3 regions of the Devosia sp. MC521 genome follow, and region 1 is predicted to be linked to each of the others. Evidence: predicted binding sites of a transcription regulator. Region 1 holds the regulator's gene; each other region holds the start of a gene.
The links. The regulator LexA, encoded in region 1, represses DNA repair genes until DNA is damaged. The targets are predictions, from matches to a motif close to TGTTCNNNNTGTGTTCNG.
Positions count from the first base shown of each region.

Region 1 (4,292 bases):
TGCAGTCCGACAAGCCGATCATCGGCATCGCGCAGACCGGCTCCGACCTAAGCCCTTGTAACCGTCACCATATCGTTCTGGCTGAACGTCTGCGCGAAGGTATTCGCGAAGCAGGCGGTATCGCCATTGAGTTTCCGGTTCACCCGATTCAGGAAACCGGTAAGCGCCCGACGGCAGGTCTTGACCGTAACCTGGCCTATTTGGGCCTCGTGGAAGTTCTCTACGGCTATCCGCTGGACGGCGTGGTGCTGACCATTGGTTGCGACAAGACCACACCCGCCATGCTGATGGGCGCGGCGACGGTCAATATTCCGGCGATTGCTCTCTCGGTTGGCCCGATGTTGAACGGCTGGCATAAGGGCGAACGCACGGGTTCTGGCACCATCGTCTGGAAGGCCCGCCAGCTGCTCGCCGCTGGCGAGATCGACTATCCAAAGTTCATTGAACTGGTTGCGTCTTCGGCCCCGTCGACTGGCTATTGCAACACCATGGGAACAGCGACAACGATGAACTCGCTGGCTGAAGCTCTCGGAATGCAGTTGCCGGGTTCAGCAGCGATTCCAGCGCCTTATCGTGACCGTCAGGAAATGGCCTATCGCACTGGCAAGCGTGCGGTAGAGATGGTTCGTGAAGACCTCAAGCCATCGGACATTCTGACCAAGGAAAACTTCCTCAACGCTATCGTGGTCAATTCGGCCATCGGCGGCTCGACCAATGCGCCAATCCATATCAATGCGATTGCCAAGCATATTGGTGTCGACCTCAATATCGACGAGTGGCAGGAGCATGGGCACAAGGTGCCGCTCTTGGTGAACTTGCAGCCAGCGGGTGAATATCTCGGTGAGGACTATTACCACGCGGGCGGTGTGCCTGCGGTGGTGAATGAGCTGATGAAACAAAAGCTTATCCACGAGAACGCCCCAACCGTGAACGGCAAATCGATTGGCGAAAACTGCCGAAATCGTCCGATTGAAGACGACAAGGTCATCCGTCATTTCGACAATCCGATGAAGGCGGAAGCGGGCTTCCTCGTGTTGCGCGGGAACCTCTTCGACAACGCCATTATGAAGACTTCGGTGATCAGCCCCGAGTTCCGCGAGCGCTATCTCTCGGATCCGCAGCATCCGGGCATGTTTGAGGGCAAGGCGGTGGTGTTTGATGGTCCTGAAGACTATCACCACCGGATCGACGATCCCTCGCTCGCTATCGATGAACACACGCTGCTGTTCATGCGCGGTGCGGGGCCAATCGGCTATCCAGGCGCTGCGGAAGTCGTGAACATGCGTCCGCCTAGCTATCTGATTAAGAAGGGCATTTCGTCCCTTGCTTGTATCGGTGATGGTCGTCAGTCGGGCACGTCGGGTTCGCCTTCGATCCTCAACGCGTCGCCTGAAGCGGCGGCTGGTGGCAACCTCGCGATCCTGCGGACGGGCGACCGGGTGCGGATCGACCTCAATAAGGGGGAAGCTGACATCCTCATCTCGGACGAGGAAATCGCTGCTCGCCGTTTGGATCTGAATGCAGAGGGCGGATATAAATTCCCCAAGCATCAGACCCCTTGGCAGGAAATCCAACGCGGCCTGGTCGGCCAATTGGGCGACGGCGCCATTCTGCGTGGTGCCGACAAGTACCAGCGCATTGCCCAGACCGAAGGTCTGCCACGCGACAATCACTAAGCGCGATATGCGTGAGAAAGGGCCCGCGAAAGCGGGCCTTTTTATGCGTCCAGCCAGCGTGGCCGCGATTGGCCTATCTGTGGCTTTTGGCTGGCACTTATGGGCGTCAGCTTTGGCGCGGACATGGCCTTTTAGGGCGCGAAGGGGCGCGTTCTTTAGAGCGGGGATATATGAAAATGGAGGCGGCGCTCGGGCTTAGCCGTGAGCGCAATGCTCGGCTTTGCGCGTGTACTGGCTCAGCGCCTGTGATGTCGAAGGTCGGCGAGCGGGCGTTGGAAGAATATACGCCACTCCGGGGCGCGGGGAGTATCGTGGAGGCGTGTTACAAGAACCAACGCTGCGCAGAACAAAGGGGCAGAGTTTTTCAACTTGCCCCTCCGCCAATTCAGTACTTCCGCATCAGGCCGACCAGACGGCCTTGAACCCGGACCCGATCGGGCGGGAAGATACGGGTTTCATAGGCCGGGTTTGCCGCTTCCAGAGCGACCGTATCGCCCTTGCGGCGCAGACGCTTCAGGGTTGCTTCCTCATCGTCGACAAGGGCCACGATGATTTCGCCGTTTGAAGCCGTATCCTGCTTTTTGATGAGGACCGTGTCGCCATCAAAAATGCCTGCGTCGATCATCGAATCCCCGCGCACTTCCAATGCGTAGTGTTCGCCTGAGCCGAGCATTTCTGGCGGTACAGCGATGGTGTGCGAGTGGGTCTGGATTGCCTCAATGGGCGTGCCTGCTGCAATGCGGCCCATAACCGGAATGGAGATGGGGCGCGCATAATCGTCAGCGGCGGATGGAAGTGCACGCGCTGGGGGCGCGGCGACCTTGCCGAGAGTGCCTTCAATGACGCTGGGCTCGAACTTTGCCTTGCGGCCGCCCAAGGTCGGGTTCATCGAATCCGGTAGCTTCACCACTTCGAGCGCACGGGCGCGATTGGGAAGGCGGCGGATAAAGCCGCGCTCTTCGAGGGCAGTGATGAGACGATGAATGCCGGATTTGGACGCCAGATCAAGCGCATCCTTCATCTCGTCGAATGACGGAGGAATACCGCTCTCCTTCATCCGCTCATGGATGAACATCAGCAATTCGTGTTGTTTTTTCGTCAGCATCGGCCCCAGACCCCAGAATCGGAACATAGACGGAACGACTATATGTGTTCCTCAAATGTTCTGCAAGTGTTGCCATGTTCCTGTCAGAACTGCCAAACGGCTGTAATATGCGCATGCATAGATGTGTGATTTTGGCCGATCCAAGCCCGAGCCCCAAACATGCGTAAACGCGTCACAGGCACAGTGCGGCGTTGAGGAGCAAATGCGACTCGTCAGCAAGACGGAACAGATTTAAAAAACCTTAATTTTCAACTTGCCAACCAAGCGTGTTCGCTCGCTAGATAGGCAGGAGAGATTTTTGTTCGTTTTTTGCACACTCATTGGGGGTTAAAATGACCGCTCTAACGAAATTCGGTCGACGCGCCTTTCTTTCGGCGGCCGCACTCGGCGTCGCAGCTCTGTCGCTGACCGGGTCGGTATTGGCGCAGGATGTGACCAAGATTGCAGCTGTGTGGACCGTTCCGGTTGAGCAGCAGTGGGCATCGCGCCTCCATCTCGCGCTGATCGCAGCGCAGGAACGCGGCGAGATCGAATATGTGTATTCGGAAAACGTGTCGAACACCGACTATGAACGCGTCATGCGCGAATATTCGGAGCAGGGCGCTAAGCTGGTGATCGGTGAAGCCTTCGGCGTTGAACAGCCAGCGCGTGCCGTTGCGGAAGAATACCCAGAAGTGATGTACCTGATGGGGTCCTCGCTCCAGCCAGTTGAGCCAAACTTCGCCACCTTCGACAACTTCATCCAAGAACCAAGCTATTTGACCGGCATGGTTGCGGGCATGAAGACCGAAACCAATAAGATCGGCATGATCGGTGGTTACGCTATTCCAGAAGTGAACCGTCTGATGAATGCCTTCATGCAGGGCGCACTCTCGGTCAACCCAGAGGTGAAGTTCTCGGTGAGCTTCATCAACTCTTGGTACGATCCTCCGAAGGCCAAGGAATCGGCATTCGCTATGATCGATGCGGGCGCTGACATTCTTTACGCAGAGCGTTTTGGCGTGTCTGACGCTGCCAAGGAACGCGGCGTTCTGGCCATCGGCAACGTGATCGACACCGCAGCGGATTACCCAGGCACCATTCTGGCGTCGGCGCTGTGGCACGGCGAGCCAATGATCAACAAAGCAATTGCCGACATTAAGGCTGGCAGTTTCACCGCTTCGGATTACGGCATTTATGCCTTCCTCGAGCACGGTGGTTCGAGCGCAGTTTATGATGAAGCGCTTGCTGGTGCGGAAGCAGTAGCTGCCGCTAAGGCCAAGGAAGCTGAAATCCTTGCTGGTACTTTCAAGGTCGACATCAACGACGCTGAACCAAGCTCCAGCATGTAATCCTTTTTCTGGCCGGGTGTGGGTTTTCCCACGCCCGGCCTATTCTATTTTTTGGGGGCGGCAATGACCGACCAACAGGGGGATGTGGTGCTCTCACTTGAGGGTATCACCAAGCGCTTTGGCAAACTCACCGCGAATGACGGGATTAATCTCAGTCTCAAGCGGGGCGAAATCCTAGCC
Region 1 is NZ_CP059902.1:1,630,202-1,634,493, forward strand. Features, by position in the region: gene H4N61_RS07800 (IlvD/Edd family dehydratase) at 1-1,676, shown strand, start outside; gene lexA (transcriptional repressor LexA) at 2,062-2,781, opposite strand; gene H4N61_RS07810 (BMP family protein) at 3,114-4,112, shown strand; gene H4N61_RS07815 (ABC transporter ATP-binding protein) at 4,176-4,292, shown strand, end outside.

Region 2 (4,292 bases), 1.4 Mb from region 1:
CGATCGGAAGCAAGCTTTCAAAGAAGTAGGCCCCCAGTAGAGCGAGGCGTGAGGAGCGCTCCTGCAGGGGTTGCCCGGGTTCATCTGCTGCGAGCAAAAGGAAGGTGGCGAACTGGTCTACGGCATCTTCTTCGCGGCCCGTGACGGGTAGTTCGAACAAATCGACCATGCCGTGGCCGATCTCGTGGAGCATTACGAATGCTGTTGAGCCGAGAAGAACTTCGACCTGGTCGGCCCACTTAAAGGCGTTCCGATAGGCGTCCTCTTTCTCCTGAAAGCTCTGGTTGAACCCGGTTAAGAGCTCGTAGCACATACTTATTTCTTTTAAGGCCGGGCTCCAGTACGCGTTGGATTCCCCGCAGTTCTTAAATCGGACCGGCACGTCCTGCGGCAGGGCAATCTGATCGGCAAGAGAGTCCAACAAGCCAACAAACGCTGGCTCGTTCTGCAGCGTCGTTCGTACGAGCGCTTCTGCGCGCGTTGTCGTTTCCTCGAAGGAGACGATGAACCGGTGCTCGCCGAGTTGCTGGCCGGCCGCTGCACCAGGTTCGAGAGCCTCAAGGTCGGCTTTTTCGATCAGGGTTGGCGTTTCAACGTTATCTGCGGCGCCGGTGTCCTGAGCCAAGACTGCGGTTACGCCAAGGGAGAGAACCGCTGTGGCAAGAACGAGAGATGTGAGTTTCATGTGTGTCTCCTCGTTCCCGCTCAGTTCGACTTCGGGGTCATGAAAGTTTCAATCAAATAGTCCCAGCTCGCCTCATATTTGGCATAGTCCATAGGGCACAGCCGAGCGCGCATCCACGGGATGAGATTGAGATCGTCCGCTCGGTTCAGCGCTTCAACCAGTGCAGGACCTGTGAAGGCGTCCGGGTTCTGCGCGGCGTAGTCGGCGATCATGGTGAAACCGGGCATTACTGGTAAGGAGTAAGCGTCGGGATCGGAACCAAATACCATGCAGAGCATGTCCATGCCGCGCTGTTGCGCTAAGCTGTGCTCATCGCCCCAGTAGTGGCGCGGCGCACGTTCCATCGGCAGTTCTGTTCTCATCATCCCATAGGCAGCCAAGAGGGCTAGGCGCGACGGGCGCTCCGCCAGAGCCTGATCCTCCTCATCGGAGTTGGTGACGATAAAGATTGCAAACTGATCGACCACATCTTCTTCGCGGCCGGTGATGGGCAGGTCGAAGAGTGTCACCATTCCATGGCCGATTTCGTGCAGGAGCACGAAAAGCGTTGAGCCAATGGTGACTTGGCGGTGGTCCGCCCATGGGAAAATTGGTGCGAACTTGTTGTCCAGCGTCGAATAATCATCAAAAAACTGGGCCGCGAGTTCGTAGCACATGGTTACGGTGTGGTCGTTGCGGCTCCAGTAGGCATTGGGTTCGCCGCACTCTTGGAAAATCACGGGCACGGTTTCAGGAAGGGCGATCTGGTCAGAAAGCTCATCGAGAACGCTGGCGAAAACGCCAGTCCGTTCAAGCATATTCTTGATCAGAGCGAGTTCGTTGTTCTGTGTCGGAGCGAACTCTAAGGTGAATCTATATTGGCCAAGTGCATCACCGACGACTTCCCCGGGGAGTAGTTCGAGCGGGACACCGGCTTCTAAAGCCATGAAATCTTGATTGGTCTCGCTTGGCTCTGCTTGCGCAAAAGCCGGATTTAGGGCCAAAGCCAACATCCCCACTGCGCCGAAACACGCAAGTCTCATACTTATTCTCCTGCCCGCAATTTGTGCTCGCTCAGTGATTTACGCTGATCGCCTAGGGCGCGGTCAAGGATGTTCTGTAAATAGTACTTACTGATTTTTGCCGGTATGCAGTGCGTTAGGATTGAGCACGGGCTTGGCTTAGCTTCGCATTATTTTATTGAGTGCTTTGCCTTTGGCCATTTCATCGACCAATTTGTCCATGAAGCGGATGTTCTGAACGGTCTGATTGTCGATGTCTTGAACGCGGACACCGCAGATCACGCCCGTTATGAGTGACTTAGCAGGATTGAGTTTTGGCGCTCGGGCAAAGAAGGCTTCAAGCGTGCGTTCATCTGCTATCGCCTCGCCCAGGCTCTGCGCATCGTGGCCGGTGAGCCAGAACAAGACCTGGTCGAGTTCCTCTTTCGAGCGTCCTTTACGCTCAATTTTTTGCAGATAGAGCACATAGATTTTGCCGAATGTGTAATTGAATAGGCGTGTGTGATCGCTATCCATGTTCTGGCTCGTCCCAGTTAAGAGTATGGTGTTTCACAAAACTTGCGAGACATTATTGGCTATGATGAAATCCCTGCGGAGGATTTCATGACGAAGAATATTTCTATTGTGGCTCTCGCGCTTATCGCGATTGTTTTCTGTTTTCCGGTATCTGACAGCTTTGCGCAAGAAGGAACGCGTTGCAACATTAAGGGCAACGTCAGCACTCGTGGCGAGAAGATCTACCACGTTCCCGGGCAGCGTTATTACGCCGAGACCCGCATTAGCGCGTCGCATGGAGAGCGCTGGTTTTGTTCCGAACAAGAAGCTCGGGCCGCAGGCTGGCGTCGATCGAAGGTGTGAAGGCGGCTATAGTTCGTGACATCGGCCGGCTGACCATTCCATTCGCGGCGGTAATGTCGTTGAATTGTGGTTCTGACTTCGGTTGATTGATCCTGCGTCTTTTTGTGGGTCGACATTCTGACAGGCTGTGAAGGGGCGGGGATAAGTCCACTTCACATTCCTGCAATCCTATTTTCATCCCGCCGCTTGTCGCGCTACAAGGGTGAGAACAAAGGATGAACAATGGCTCCGCTGACTCTCAACCGAAAGCTCGCTATTCTCGCCGATGCAGCCAAGTATGACGCGTCTTGCGCGTCGAGCGGCACGGAGAAACGCAATAGTTCGGACGGCAAGGGGATTGGCTCGACCGAGGGGAGCGGCATTTGCCATTCCTACGCACCCGATGGCCGCTGCATTAGCCTGCTCAAGCTGCTCCTGACCAATTTCTGCATCTATGATTGTGCTTATTGCATCAATCGTTCGTCCTCCAATGTTCAGCGCGCGCGGTTCTCTGTCGAAGAGATGGTCAACCTCACGCTCGATTTTTATCGTCGCAACTATATTGAAGGCCTTTTTCTATCATCGGGGATAATTAAATCGCCGGACCATACGATGGAGGAGATGGTGCGCGTGGCCAAAGCGCTGCGCGAAGTGCACCATTTCAAGGGCTATATCCATCTTAAGGTGATCCCAAATGCCGCGCCGGAACTGCTTATTGAGGCAGGGCGGTGGGCCGATCGCCTCTCGACCAATATTGAGCTGCCGACCGACGTGGCGCTGGAAACCTTGGCCCCCGAAAAGCGACCATCGGAAATCCGTACGGCCATGGCCAATCTGCGGGGCAAACTGGACGAGGCCAAGCCCGATAAAAAGCCGCTGTTGAGCAAGGCAAAAAAGCAGAAATTCGCGCCTGCCGGGCAGTCCACGCAGATGATCGTGGGCGCAGACGGGGCCAATGACAGCGCAATCCTTACCCGCGCGGCCGGGCTTTATTCGGGCTATCGGCTGAAGCGGGTGTACTACTCTGCATTTTCGCCCATTCCTGACGCATCGTCGCGCCTGCCGCTGAAGGCACCGCCGCTGATGCGGGAACATCGGCTCTACCAGGCCGATTGGCTTATTCGGTTTTATGGATTTGATGTTCCTGAAATTGTTTCGGGTGGGGATGATCAGGGGCTGCTCGATCTCGCGATCGACCCCAAATTGGCTTGGGCCCTGAAACAGCGACAGAATTTTCCCGTGGATGTGAACCGCGCCGATCGGGAAATGTTGCTGCGCGTGCCTGGGCTTGGCGTGCGTAGCGTCGATCGCATCATCGCTTCGCGTCGGTTCCAGCGCCTCAGGCTTGAAGATGTGGCGAAGATGGCCGCGTCGATCGACAAGGTTCGCCCCTTTATCGCTGCCTCCGATTGGACGCCGGGCGGGCTGACCGACGACGCAAAGCTTCGCGAAAGGCTCGCCCCGCCGCCTGAGCAAATGAGCCTGTTTTAAGCGCTATGTTGGCGATCCGACTGATCAAGCCCAACGATCTTGACGAATGGCGCGGCAAGGCGCGTCGCCTGTTGGCGGCAGGCGTTGCGCCGCATGACGTTGTTTGGCGCTATGGGACAGATCAAAACGGGCTGTTCGAAGCGGGTGAGGAGCTGCTGCCGGAAGCCAATGGCCCCGTGGGGTCCGTGCCGAAGGAATTTATTGAGCTGGCGCGTGGGGCGATACAGCACTCCGATCCTGCGCGGTTCGATGGGCTTTATCGTTTGTTGTGGCGGCTG
Region 2 is NZ_CP059902.1:2,996,594-3,000,885, reverse strand. Features, by position in the region: gene H4N61_RS14435 (DUF4344 domain-containing metallopeptidase) at 1-685, opposite strand, end outside; gene H4N61_RS14430 (DUF4344 domain-containing metallopeptidase) at 706-1,707, opposite strand; gene H4N61_RS14425 (DUF2200 domain-containing protein) at 1,846-2,202, opposite strand; gene H4N61_RS18380 (hypothetical protein) at 2,290-2,544, shown strand; gene H4N61_RS14415 (putative DNA modification/repair radical SAM protein) at 2,767-4,014, shown strand; gene H4N61_RS14410 (UdgX family uracil-DNA binding protein) at 4,020-4,292, shown strand, end outside.
Region 2: a site for LexA is predicted at 2,749-2,766, ahead of H4N61_RS14415 (putative DNA modification/repair radical SAM protein). Genes of this name have one in related genera too.

Region 3 (4,292 bases), 1.3 Mb from region 1:
TGAGTAGGCCGGCACGTGTGGTTGCACCAACCAGCGTAAACTTGGCCAGATCAATACGAACAGAACGCGCCGCAGGCCCTTCCCCGATGATCAGATCAAGCTGGAAGTCTTCCATAGCAGGATAGAGGACTTCTTCAATGGCCGGGTTGAGACGATGGATTTCGTCGATGAAAAGCACGTCGCGCTCTTCAAGATTGGTCAGCAGCGCCGCCAGATCCCCCGCCTTGGCGATCACCGGGCCCGAGGTCGCGCGAAAACCCACACCCAATTCCTTGGAAATAATCTGCGCGAGCGTGGTTTTGCCGAGGCCGGGCGGCCCCACAAACAAAACGTGGTCCAGCGCCGAACCACGCTGTTTTGCGGCCTGAATGAACACTTCCAGATTGGCGCGCGCCGCCGCCTGTCCGACGAAGTCAGAAAAGCCTGACGGGCGCAACGACACATCGAGATTTTCGTCGCGACCGGTGGAAGGGTTGGTAATTGAGGTCACGCGCAAGCTTACTTTATGTTGCGGACCGGAACACAGGCCGACCTTGTCGCCTGCTTGTTCTTGAGGTCCGGATTGGATCTTGTATTGCGAAAATGCAATTTCGTTAGGTAGTCAAGTCGCGCTTCGCACGACCAGCGCGGCAAGGGGTTATTCAAATCGTGGAAATAATAGGGCTTTGACGTCCCATCGGCTTCCACAAACCAAATCGCCACAGCGACAGCTTCATTTTGGTCGGCCTGCGCCGCCGTTACAGAGCTCGCCGCGCCGAGCATAACCAGTGCCACACATGCAGACTGAAGTTTCGTTGCCAAAATCACTCTCCCCCAATTTGGAGAGAGCTTAACTGCTCAGCTCGCGAAGTCCCAGACGAATAAGCTTTTCGGTCGCGGTATCGTCGCCTTCCTTTTGCACCACGCGTGCCACGGCAGCAGACGCCTGCTGGCTGGAATAGCCCAAATTGGTCAGCGCCGACACGGCGTCGGAAATATTGGTTGCGGCAACGCCTTCGCCAAGCGCGGCCTGCAAGCCCAGAGTGCCAGCATCGACAGCGCCAATGGCTGGAACCTTGCCCTTAAGTTCGGTCACAACACGCAGCGCCAGTTTGGGGCCAACACCATTGGCGCGCCCGATCATCGCCTTATCTTGCAGCGCCACAGCGCTCGAGAGTTCAGACGGCGTGAGGATCGACAGAATGGCCAAAGCCACGCGTGCACCCACGCCCTGCACGGAGGTGAGAAGATTGAACCAGCTCTTTTCAGCTTCGGTGGCAAAGCCATAAAGCCGGATCATGTCCTCGCGCACGATGGTCTCGATAAAGACCACACCAGCTTGGCCAACACTGGGCAATGACTGCAGCGTGCGGCCCGAGCAGAACACTTGGTAGCAAACACCACCGCAATCGATCAGCGTGTAATCATCACCAAAACTATCGACCAGACCTTTAAGCTTGCCGATCATGCATAGGCTCCCATGCGCATCGCTGAAACACGGTGGTGGGCGTGGCAAATTGCAATCGCCAAAGCGTCGGCTGCGTCCGCGCCCTTAAAAACAGCTGTCGGCATCAGAGTTTTGACCATGAGGCCAATCTGCGCCTTATCCGCGTGGCCCGTGCCGACAACGGATTTCTTGATGAGATTGGCGGCGTACTCTGCCACGGGCAGACCGCGCAAAGCAGGCGTCACCAAAACAACGCCGCGCGCTTGTCCAAGGATAAGCGCTGAGCGAGCGCCCGCACTCACGAATGTCTCTTCCACTGCGGCTTCATCTGGCTGATGAGCGTCCAATACGCCATTTAGCCCTTCGGACAAAAATGCCAGCCGGGAGGCCAGTTCGCCTGTTGTTGGCGGGGTGAGCGTGCCACCAGCGACAAAGCGCAAACGATTGTCCTGCGCCTCGATAACGCCCCAGCCACAACGGCGGATGCCAGGGTCGATGCCGATGATTCGAACGGGAGTGCTCATGGATTACCTTGTAGTCAACTTCGCGCAGCCTACCAAGGCTAAAGTGAACAAATTGGCAACAAACGATATACCAGTGGATGAATAAAGCTTTAACAATTCGGGCAAGCATTAATTGAGAAAGCCTCGCCTAGCGTCACGCGCATGCTTTTGGGGGCAAACGGCATGGACACACAGCGCGTTACCAACTGGCGACTTTCAGCTATTTTATATGCACGACAACGCCTCAAACGCGTTGCAAGCCACAGGAAATCTAGGCCATTTCATAGCTGGCCGAGCGTAACCCGTTGGAGCATTTTCGGCCCGGTTTGCTGCGTGGTCGTTTCGTGGATTGTGGTGGCTGTGTTCTTCTCGAGCGCAGAGCTCACATCCGATCTTTCGATCCGCCTGTTTGGCGCGGCGACCCTCTCCCCGCTGCTGGTGGGTCTGCCCTTATTCTACTTGTTCACAATGCGAATGCGCCAGCTGGCGGTCGAAAACCTTCGACTGGCGCGCTTGGCCAATACCGATAGCCTCACCGGCTGCCTGAACCGAGGTGCGTTCACGGAGCTAACGCAGGAGTTTCTCAGTGACCGCGAAGGCACGCCCAGTGGTGCCCTTCTCGTTATTGACGCCGATAATTTCAAAGCGATCAACGATGCCCATGGCCATGATCAGGGCGACATTGCCCTGACCCTTATTGCGGCGACGTTGCGCCGTATTGTACGCACCGGTGCGCTGGTCGGGCGGCTCGGCGGCGAGGAATTTGGCGTTTACTTACCGGGCGCCAATCGCATGAGCGCCTTTCTGGTGGCAGAACGCATTCGCCGCGGCATCCGCAGGGCGAGCTTTTCACCGCGAGGCGTGCCCTGTCCGCTCAGCGTGAGTATTGGGGGCGCAAGTTTCGCCGCACCAATCAGTTTTTCAGAACTGTTCCGCTGTGCTGATCAGGGGCTCTATGCGGCCAAAAAGGCCGGGCGCAATATGGTGGAAGTAGCGGCCGTTTCTTTGCCCCCGGCCCCTGTGCGCCGCGCATAAAAAAATCCCCGCGCGAGGCGGGGATTTCAAATTCGAAATGCTGCTCAATTAGACGAGCTTGGCAGCGTCTTCTTCGCTCATGTCAAAGTTCGAGTAGACGTTCTGAACGTCGTCATCTTCTTCGAGGGTCGCGATCAGCTTCATCAGGGTTGCACCCTTTTCAGCGTCAATCGGCGTACGGTTCTGAGGCTTCCAGACGGCCTTGACCGTTTCAGCTTCGCCCAACACCTGCTCAAGCGCGGCCGAGACTTCGGCCATGCCTTCAAAGCTGGTGTAGATGTAGTGGCCTTCGTCGTCGCTCTCAACGTCATCGGCACCGGCCTCAATCGCCGCTTCCATGACCTTGTCTTCCGTACCGACTGCAGCCGGGTAGGTGATTTCGCCAACGCGATCGAACATGAAGCCGACCGAACCGGTTTCACCCAAGGCGCCACCGTTCTTGGAGAAGTACGAACGAACGTTCGAGGCCGTGCGGTTGCGGTTGTCAGTCAGCGCTTCAACGATGACGGCAACACCACCCGGGCCGTAGCCTTCATAGCGGATTTCGTCATAGTTCTCAGCGTCGCCACCGGACGCCTTTTTCACTGCGCGTTCGATATTGTCTTTTGGCATCGACTGCGAGCGCGCATTGGTGATGGCCAAACGCAGACGTGGGTTAAACGCTGGGTCAGGCTGACCCATCTTGGCCGCCACGGTGATTTCGCGGGCGAGCTTCGAAAATATCTTGGAGCGAATAGCATCGCTCTTGCCCTTGCGGTGCATAATGTTCTTGGCGTGGGAATGGCCAGCCATTCGTTACCTCGGCGAGAATTTGTAAAATCGGGCTGCTTATAGGGCCCGCGAGGGCAAAAATAAAGCGCCCGCCCCCGGTGTCACGGCAGCGAGCGCAGGTTTTTTAGGCCAAAAACAGTTTAGCCGGGGTCCTGCCTGTTCCAGATCGAATGATCGATCTTGCCATCGAGCTCAGGATAATCCGAGGCCTGGAAGGTTGGCACCTTCCCCGCTTTACGCTGATCGACATAGTCCTTGGTCAGTTTCGCAACAGTACCGGAGAGCAGAACAATGGCGATCAAATTGATGGTCGCCATCAGCCCCATGGATGCGTCGGCCGCATTAAAGACCGTCGCCACGGTTTCAACAGAGCCCCAGATCACCATGCCCATAGCGGCCAAGCGCAGAACTGTAAGCGCAGGAAAATTGCCCAGCTTGAGGAAGGTCATGGCATTTTCGGCATAGGTGTAATTGCCGATGATGGAGGTGAAGGCGAAAAAGAAGATCGCAATGGCGATAAAGGCATTGCCGAACCCGCCGATGTGAACAGTCATGGC
Region 3 is NZ_CP059902.1:2,894,654-2,898,945, forward strand. Features, by position in the region: gene ruvB (Holliday junction branch migration DNA helicase RuvB) at 1-490, opposite strand, end outside; gene H4N61_RS13910 (hypothetical protein) at 499-801, opposite strand; gene ruvA (Holliday junction branch migration protein RuvA) at 830-1,447, opposite strand; gene ruvC (crossover junction endodeoxyribonuclease RuvC) at 1,444-1,950, opposite strand; gene H4N61_RS13925 (GGDEF domain-containing protein) at 2,263-2,964, shown strand; gene H4N61_RS13930 (YebC/PmpR family DNA-binding transcriptional regulator) at 3,013-3,756, opposite strand; gene H4N61_RS13935 (sodium:alanine symporter family protein) at 3,876-4,292, opposite strand, start outside.
Region 3: a site for LexA is predicted at 1,994-2,011, ahead of ruvC (crossover junction endodeoxyribonuclease RuvC). Genes of this name have one in related genera too.